2 regions of the Vreelandella sp. EE27 genome follow, and region 2 is predicted to be linked to the other one. Evidence: predicted binding sites of a transcription regulator. Region 2 holds the regulator's gene; the other holds the start of a gene.
What was found. The regulator PhoB, encoded in region 2, activates phosphate uptake and scavenging genes when phosphate is short. The targets are predictions, from matches to a motif close to TGTCATANNNNTGTCANA.
Positions count from the first base shown of each region.

Region 1: ACWHVV_RS06700 (Na/Pi symporter) is a predicted target of PhoB. The motif match lies at 1,893-1,910, and genes of this name have one in related genera.

Region 1 covers NZ_OZ309109.1:1,388,357-1,392,880, forward strand. Annotated here, with positions in the region: gene ACWHVV_RS06685 (heavy metal translocating P-type ATPase) at 1-552, shown strand, start outside; gene ACWHVV_RS06690 (helix-turn-helix domain-containing protein) at 506-805, opposite strand; gene ACWHVV_RS06695 (bile acid:sodium symporter family protein) at 926-1,846, shown strand; gene ACWHVV_RS06700 (Na/Pi symporter) at 1,982-3,163, shown strand; gene ACWHVV_RS06705 (hypothetical protein) at 3,168-3,404, shown strand; gene ACWHVV_RS06710 (Na/Pi symporter) at 3,812-4,524, shown strand, end outside.
Region 2 covers NZ_OZ309109.1:3,878,398-3,882,921, reverse strand. Annotated here, with positions in the region: gene ACWHVV_RS18155 (FAD-dependent oxidoreductase) at 1-379, opposite strand, end outside; gene ACWHVV_RS18150 (chorismate--pyruvate lyase family protein) at 534-1,097, shown strand; gene ubiA (4-hydroxybenzoate octaprenyltransferase) at 1,131-2,021, shown strand; gene phoB (phosphate regulon transcriptional regulator PhoB) at 2,117-2,806, shown strand; gene phoR (phosphate regulon sensor histidine kinase PhoR) at 2,810-4,114, shown strand; gene ACWHVV_RS18130 (hypothetical protein) at 4,409-4,524, shown strand, end outside.

The DNA.
Region 1 (4,524 bases), 1.5 Mb from region 2:
TATCTGACCGCGCTGATCAGCGGCGACCGCCAAGGGGCGGTAGGCTGGCTGGGCAAGGAGGTCGGCTTCGCCCCGAACGCTTGCTACGCCCAGCGCTCGCCGGAGGCGAAAGCCCAGCTATTGGCCGGGCTCGCCTCACCGGTTCTTTACGTAGGCGACGGCGTTAACGATACGCTCAGCCTGGCCGCCGCCGGGGTAGGGGTCGCGCCCATGCAGGCAAGCGAGGCCGCCCGCGAGGGCGCCGCGGCCCAACTTTTGACGCCGGGCATCGGCGGGGTGGTGCGCCTGCTCGCCATTGCCAAACGCACTCGCCGGGTGATGATTCAAAATCTGGCGTTCTCGGCGCTTTATAACACCCTGGCGCTGGGGCTGGTGGTGGTCATGGCGATACCGCCGTTGGCGGCGGTGCTTGCCATGGCGGCAAGCTCTTTAAGCGTCACGCTCAATGCTGCCCGCCTGGCCTGGGCCGAGCCCGAAGAGGCGCCGCCACCGTCGTCAGGTGCTACTATAGGTAACCCAGCACTTGGCCCAGCCGCTCGGCATTCGCCTTGACCCAGCGCGCATCGATAGGGCCCCAGGTCTCGATCACGTAACGGCCGATATTGTGGCGCTCGCCCTCGAGGTTGTGAAACACGCAGCGAATATCCAGCTCGCCCAGGGATGCGATGGTGTCCTGAGCGGTACGCCGCGGCATGCCGGTGGCACTGATCAGTTCGGGCACGCTGCCCGCGCCTTCGCTGATCAGGTGGGCGGTATACAGGCGGCGGTAAAAACTGAGCTGGGTCTTGCTGGGCGTGTCGGTCATGAAGGTCTGCCAGTGGAAGTCGCTGAAAAGATAACGTGAATATACAGAGCATGCCTATAAAGCGCAGGAATATACAGCCCATGAGCATGGCTAGCCTATCAAGGGAGCGAACGTAACAGCATGATCCGTATTATATCTTTCGTTGAGGATCAGCTTCTTTGGTTGGTCGTGGTCGCCGCCGCCCTGGGGCTGATGGTGCCCGAAACCGGGCTTTTACTCGAACCCGCTATCGGGGTCTTGCTGGCGCTTTTGATGTTCATCATCAGCCTGACCTTCGATGCGCATGACGTGCGAAAGGTGATGCGCAAACCCTCGCGGCCTTTGTTGGCGCTAGGGCTCGTCTATGGGCCGATGTCGATTGTCGGATGGCTGACCGGGCGGCTCTTTTTCGGAAGCGGCCCCCTGGCGGCGGGGCAGATGCTGCTGGGCACCTTGCCAACGGATGTGTCATCGCCGTTATTGGTGCTCATGGCGCGGGGTAACGTGGCGCTGGCGGCCGTGTTCAACGCCATTAATACCGCGCTTTCGCCGTTCATCGTGCCCGTTTTGTTTTTGTGGCTAACGGGCATTCAGTTAGAGGTTCCTCTAGGGGCGATCATCGTCGAGCTGGTGTTGATCGTTTTACTACCCACGGTATTGGGAGTCACCTTGCGCACGATGTTCACGGGCTTTTTAGCGCGTTTCGATGCCACCTATGCAGGCCTTGGCTCCAGCGTCTACCTGTTGATACTGCTGGCCGTGGTCGGGCCCAACGCCGAGACCATCATCGGCTACGGCGCGTACGCTTTCGTGATCGCGGGCGCGGCGCTTTGTCTGAACCTTGCGGGCTACCTGGTCGGCATGGCCTCGCGGCTGGTCACGCGTGACCGCAAGGAGATCATCACCTACCTGTTCACCGTTAGCAAAAAGGAATTCAGCATTGCCGCGGCGTTCGTGGCGGCCTCCGGTTTGCCCTCGGAAGTCGCGATTCCCGCTGCCTTCTTTGCGGTGATTCAGATGATCACCTCACCCATCGCGGCCAAAATACTGGCGCGGGGCTGAAAACCTCTTCAAAAAGATGGGGAAATAATCAAATCAGAAGGACGCTGGTCACTTTATTGTCATTGGTTGTCGGTCATGCTGGGTAAAGCTTAGTCAGAGAGCGATGGCGCTTTACTTCCTACTGAGGGTAAGACGATGACCGAAGCGACGACAAGCGTAGCCGATCATACTACGCGCGACGATGAAGAAAGCAGTGCGCGAGGTGGGCGAGCCACGCATTGGCTAACGCTGCTTTTGCTGATTTATTGCCTTATTTGTGCGGTTTCGGTGATCGGCGACGGTTTCAGCACCGCTACCGGCGGCCAGGCCGAGCAGCTTTTCGAGTTCGCCACCAACCCCTTGGTCGGGCTCATGGTCGGTATCGTGGCCACCTCGCTTATTCAGTCCTCCTCGACGGTAACCTCTATTATTGTGGCCATGGTGGCCGGGGGCTTGCCGGTGGCGATCGCCGTGCCCATGGTCATGGGCGCCAATATCGGCACTACCATGACCAATACGTTGGTTAGCCTGGGGCATGTGCGCAATAAAGACGAGTTTCGCCGCGCTTTCGCCGCCGCTACGGTGCACGACTTTTTCAACTTTCTGGCGGTGGCGATTCTACTGCCGCTGGAAATACTCTTTAGCCCGTTGGAGCGTATAGCGCTGCAAGTAGCCGAGCTTTTCTACGGCGATGCGGATTTGTCGATCGAGAACGCGGACCTGTTGGGTTTTGCCACCGACCCCGTCACGGGCTCGGTAGAGAGCCTGGTCTCAGGGCTGCCTACCATACTCGGCGGCATCGTCATGATCGCGATCGGCATTACGGCCATCTTTTTATCCATTCGCTACATTGGCAAACTGCTCAAGAAACTGATGGTGGGTCGTGCCAAGCGCATCATGAATAATGCCATCGGCCGTGGCCCGGTGACCGGCGTCATCTCCGGCACGCTGGTGACCATTCTGGTACAGTCCTCGTCGACCACGACCAGCTTGATGGTCCCGCTGGCGGGCTCCGGCACCTTTACGTTAAGGCAGATCTACCCCTTCACCCTGGGCGGGAACGTCGGTACCACCTTTACCGCTTTGCTGGCTGCAACCGCCGTGAGTGGCGAGCACGCTATGCTGGCGTTGGAAATCGCCCTGGTTCACCTCTTCTTTAACCTCTTTGCCATCCTCATCATTGGCGGTCTGCCGTTTTTACGCCTGCTGCCCGTCAAGGGGGCCCGGCGGCTCGGCGACCTGGCCGCCGAGCGTAAAACATTGGCGGCCGCCTGGGTGCTGGGTGCTTTCGTTGCGCTGCCCGCAGCGCTCATTGCCATTACGACGATGCTAGGATAACGCCATGAGTTTTGAACAACGCCTCGAAAGCACATCAACCGCCGAGCTCAAGGCCATGTTGAACGACTCCGCCGAACTGATAGAGGAGATCAGAACCGAGCTCGCCGCCCGTGAGGACCAGCACCGCGAGATCGAGTCGGTGGATACGTTAATTCACGAGGCCCGGCCCAGGCTTCAGGAAATTCGCGGCTTTTTTGCACTGGTGCTCAGCGAGCTACGCGAACGCCGCGGCGAGCGCTGATATTCAGCGCATGCAAGGCCCTTCTGAAGTTTCGCCATCACCGAGATGATCTTCTTCTCGGGGGTGGCGACCCAAGGCGCGGGTGATCGCCCCCGGTTTTCGATGATGTAGCGGCAGACAAACTGGCAAAGACGACACGGCGTCCTTGTCACCAGTATGTCACGTTGATGGTGCAGGCTAAAGCGTTTAGGGTCTGTCTGAAAAGTCGACGAGCGAAGACAAGACAAGGCAAAAATTGGCGAAAAAACGGAGTTTACATGTGTAAATGAGTATTTTGAGCCAATTTTTAACGCCGTATTGTCGAGCGCAGGCACTTTTCAGACAGAGCCTAGCGCTTTGATGCGTATAAGCCGCTGGAGCGTCTCACCATGGTAGAGACGGCCAGGCGCCGGGCAGAGAGTAACGTCATGCACCATCAACAAAAAATACGACGCGGCCAGCTGGGGCAATGGCTGGCGCTTGCGCTGCTCGTTTATTTTCTGATTTGTGCGGTATCCATCGTCGGCGAGGGTTTCCAGCAAAGCCTGGGCGATCAAGCCGAACAGCTCTTCGCCTTTGCCACCAACCCCTTCGTGGGGCTGATGATCGGCATTATCACGACGGCGCTGATTCAATCCTCCTCCACGGTCACCTCGGTGATTGTCGGTATGGTCGCCGGCGGGCTGCCCGTGGCGCTGGCGGTGCCCATGATCATGGGCGCCAATGTGGGCACCACCTTAACCAGCACCCTGGTAAGCCTTGGCCATGTGAAAGACGATAACGCGTTTCGCCGCGCCTTTGCCGCCGCGACGATGCACGACTTTTTCAACCTGTTAGCGGTCGCCATCCTGCTGCCCATCGAGATTCTATTCAGCCCACTGGAGCGCCTGGCCGAACGCGTGGCGGTGCTCTTTTACGGGGATGCAGACCTTTCCCTCGAGCGCGTCAATTTCGTCGGTCAGGCGACCGACCCGGTCGCGGATTTTGTGGCGAGTGCGCTTTCGCGTCTTCCGGAGGTGGCGTTGGGCGCCGCCCTGATCCTCGTGGGGGTCGCGATGATCTTTCTCACCATTCGCTACATCGGCAAGCTGTTATCAAGGCTGATGGTCGGGCGCGCCCGGCAGATCATGCTCAGCGCCAT
Region 2 (4,524 bases):
CGTCAAGGGCCAGGCGTGGGCTGGCGCCGGTGGCCAGCACGAGCTTTTCGAAAGCAAGCTGCTCGCCGTTGGCAAGCGTCAGGCGCCGGCTATCGACGTCGAGCGCGGTGACATGGGTATGGGGGCGCAGCGTGGCGTCGAGCTCGCGGGCCACCTCGTCGGCGCTTTGCCTGGCGAGTGCCTCGGGCGCCAGGCGTTTGCCAAAGCCCGTGGAGAGCAGTGGCTTGCTGTACTCATCGCCGCTGTCGAAACTTACCAGGGTGATCGAGCGGGTGTCACCTTGGCGCCGCAATGCCCGGGCCAGACCGACACCGGCCATGCCGGTGCCCAGGATGATCAAATCCACCGGCTTTTCGGTTTGAGAGAAGGAATGGGTCATGCCATCACCCAGTGTTGGAACCATGATGTTTTCAATGACTGTCTTTAAATGAAGGGTCTTTAAATGAACGGTCTTCAAGAAAATGTCGTTGAGAAAAGTGCGTTAGAACGTCATGTTACACTAGCTTCAACGACTTGACCGCCCAGGAGGCCGCGTGGCTTCACACCTTTTGCACCCTACCCCCTACGCGCGCTGGCAACCCGTGAACGCGCTGCGCCCGGCCATGAGCGCCGCCTGGTGGCAGTGGGTGGCCTCGACCGATTCCCTGACCCAGCGGCTGGTCTCGGCAGGCCAGCCCAACCCCTTTCGTGTGCAGCTTTTGCGCCAAACGGTAGGGGTGCCCACCCGCGACGAAGCGCTGACACTGGGCCTGGCGCCGCGCCGTCTGGCCTGGCTTCGTGAAGTGGCTCTGTGCGTGGATGACGCCCCTTGGGTAGTGGCGCGCTCGGTGGCGCCTCTCGAGCAGCTTCAGGGGCAACACCTAAAGCACCTTGGCGAACGTTCACTGGGGAGCTGGCTGTTTCGCCAGCCGGATCTTGTACGCGGGCCCCTCTTTGCTACCCGCCAGCGGCCAGCGTTTGCCCGCCGCTTGTGTCCTCCTGGGGCGGCCGGGGTGTGGGCGCGGCGTTCGGTCTTTTATCACACCGGCCTGGCGCTATTGGTCCAGGAGGCCTTTTTATCCACGATGGCGGATGATCTTGGCATGGCTTCGCGCTAGGCTAGACGCGCGTTTTGTCTTTGAGAGGTAAGCATGGATCGTTCACTGCTGCGCCCTACCGGGTGGTCTCGGGCGGCGGATTTCATCACCCTGATGCGCCTGGACCGGCCCATCGGCACCTGGCTTTTGATGTGGCCGACCCTTTGGGCGCTGTGGGTGGCCGGCGAAGGCGTGCCGGGGCGTGGCGTGCTGCTGATCTTCATCGCCGGGGTCTACACCATGCGCGCGGCGGGCTGCGTGGTGAACGACTACGCCGACCGCCACTTCGATGGCCACGTCAAACGCACTAAAAACCGGCCGCTGGCGACCGGGCGTATCAGCGAGGCCGAAGCCAAACTGCTGTTCATCTTGCTGGTCGCCGCCTCCTTCGTGCTGGTCCTGCTGACCAACTGGTTTACCGTGGCCCTCTCGTTGGGCGGCGTGGCGCTGGCGTTTATCTACCCCTTCATGAAGCGCTATACCCATTTCCCGCAAGTGGTACTGGGCGCCGCGTTCTCCTGGGCGATCCCCATGGCGTTCGGCGCGGTGCTGGGCTACGTGCCTCTCGAGGCGTGGATTCTGTTTTTAGCCAACGTGCTGTGGACCGTCGCCTACGACACCCAATACGCCATGGTGGATCGCGACGATGACCTGAAGATCGGCATCAAATCGACCGCCGTGCTGTTTGGCGAGGCCGACCGGTTGATCATCGGGCTGCTGCAGGCGGCCACGCTTGCGCTGCTGGCGCTGGTGGGCTGGCGTGTAGGGCTTGGCGGATTCTTCTGGCTGGGCCTTGTGGCCATGGCGGTGACCTTCGTGCATCAGCAGCGCTTGATCGTTGGCCGCGAGCGCGACGCGTGCTTTCAGGCGTTTTTGAACAACCACTGGTCGGGACTTCTGGTATTTGCCGGGCTGGCCTTGAGCTGGTGGCCGGTGACAGGCTAATGTCGGGGATGTCATAAAACTGTCACCCGCCCATGGTGTGATTGTCACCGATATGTCATCGAACCACTTTCGTTTGGACACCGTGAGGCCCGCCAATGACCGCCAAGACCGTTTTGATCGTCGATGATGAGGCGCCCATTCGCGAGATGATCGCGGTGGCGCTGGAAATGGCGGACTATCGCGTGCTCGAAGCGGACAATGCCCAGGACGCCCACGCCCTGGTCGTGGACCATCAGCCGGACCTTCTGCTGCTTGACTGGATGATGCCGGGCACCAGCGGGATCGAGCTTGCAAGGCGGCTGAAGCGCGAAGAGGCGACCGCCGAGATCCCGATCATCATGCTGACCGCCAAGGGCGAAGAAGATAACAAGATCCAGGGGCTCGAAGCGGGGGCAGACGACTACATCACCAAGCCGTTTTCGCCTCGCGAACTGGTGGCACGTTTGAAAGCGGTGCTGCGCCGAACGACGCCACGCGGCGTGGAAGACCCCATCGAAATCAACGGTTTGATGCTCGATCCGGTAAGCCATCGGGTCAGCGCCCACGGCAAGGCATTGGATATGGGGCCCACCGAATATCGCTTACTGCAGTTTTTCATGACCCATCAGGAGCGCGCCTACACCCGTAGCCAGCTGTTGGATCAGGTATGGGGCGGCAACGTCTACGTCGAAGAGCGCACCGTGGACGTGCATATCCGCCGTCTGCGTAAGGCGCTGGGCGATGCCCACCAGAACCTGATTCAAACGGTGCGCGGCACCGGGTACCGCTTCTCCGCCCGGGTGTAGCGCGTGCGTTTGTGGAGCCGAGAGCTTTGGCGTATCGCGGGTCTGGCCACCCTCGGCGTCGTCCTGGGTTGGCTGTTTGGCTCGCCGGGGCTGGGGCTGTCAGCGGGTTTGGGGGCGTGTCTTTTCTATCATCTGCGCCAACTGCGTACCCTGCATCAGTGGCTGACCTTCACGCCCAACGAAGAGCCCCCCGCGGCCAAGGGCCTTTGGGGTGAGCTGCTGGACCGACTCTACCGCTACCAGAAAAGCCAGCGGATCACGCAAAGCCGACTAAGAGCCACGCTTGCGCGTATCCAGGAGTCTTCTGAGGCGATGCGCGACAGCGTGGTCATGCTCGACCGCCACGGCGATCTCGAATGGTGGAACAGCGCCGCGCACCAGATGCTGGGACTGCAAACCGCCCACGACCGTGGCCAGCACATTACCAATTTGCTGCGCGATCCCGCCTTCGTACGCTACTTCTCCGCGCGCCAGTACAGCGAGCCGTTAACGCTTACCTCGCCGATCGACGAGCGGCGTATTCTCGAGTATCAAATCACGCTCTACGGCGATGACGAGCGTCTGGTAATGGCGCGCGATATTACCCGGCTGCACCGCCTGGAGCAGATGCGCCGTGATTTCGTGGCCAACGTGTCCCACGAATTACGCACGCCGCTTACCGTGCTTTCGGGTTACCTGGAAACCTACAGCGATTTAAAAGACGAGCTGCCGCCCCGGTTGGGGCGCAGTATCGGCCAGATGCAGGCGCAAACCCTGCGTATGCAGAACCTGGTCAATGACCTGCTACTGCTTTCCCGATTGGAAATCGACCAGGGCGGTAAGGATCATCAGCCGCTGGCGTTGGCGCCGCTTTTACAAAGCATTCACCAGGATGCCAACGCTCTTTCCCAGCAGCAGCACACCGAGCCCCAGAGTATCGAGCTTGTGATCGAAAGCGACGCGCGGCTGATCGGAAGCGAGCAGGAGCTTCGAAGCGCCGTTTCCAACCTGATGTTCAACGCCGTGCGTTACGCCCCCGGGGGGAGCGAGATCACGCTGCGCTACGCCCCCCTCCTTGACGGCGGCGTCTGTATCGAAGTGGAGGATAATGGGCACGGTATCGACCCGGTCCATATTCCCCGCCTGACCGAGCGCTTCTACCGCGTGGATAAAGGCCGCAGTACCGCCACCGGTGGTACCGGGCTCGGGCTTGCCATCGTGAAACACGTCCTGCTGCGCCACGACGGAAAGCTTCAAATCGACTCTCACCCTCAGCAGGGGGCGCGTTTTCGCTGCGTCTTTCCCGTCTCGCGAATTGCTCAGACCTAGGTATATGAGACCAAAGTTGTACAGTGTGTCAAAATGGCATACAAGATTGGGTCACAAATTGTCTATGTGTCATTATTAGCCACTTTTTAGTGTTGCAAACGCCGTTGTCCGGCTTTCTGTATAAGACTTGTAATATTTTAAGTTACTGTTTTTAAAGTAATATTAATTTTTATGCCATGTTTGGCACAGCCTCTGCAAAGCTTTTGGTAAGAAAGACAGCTGCTTCAAAGTAGTCGACCGAAAGGTACTCTTTCTTACTTTAAGCGGTAACCACAGCGATTCAGGAGGTGGAATATGATGTCCAAGGAGCTACTCAAGAAAGCTGGTATTCTAGGTATTTCGTTTGGCCTATTGGCAAGCCCGATGGCGTTTGCAGATACCACCGATCACTCGTCGATCGAGGAAAACCA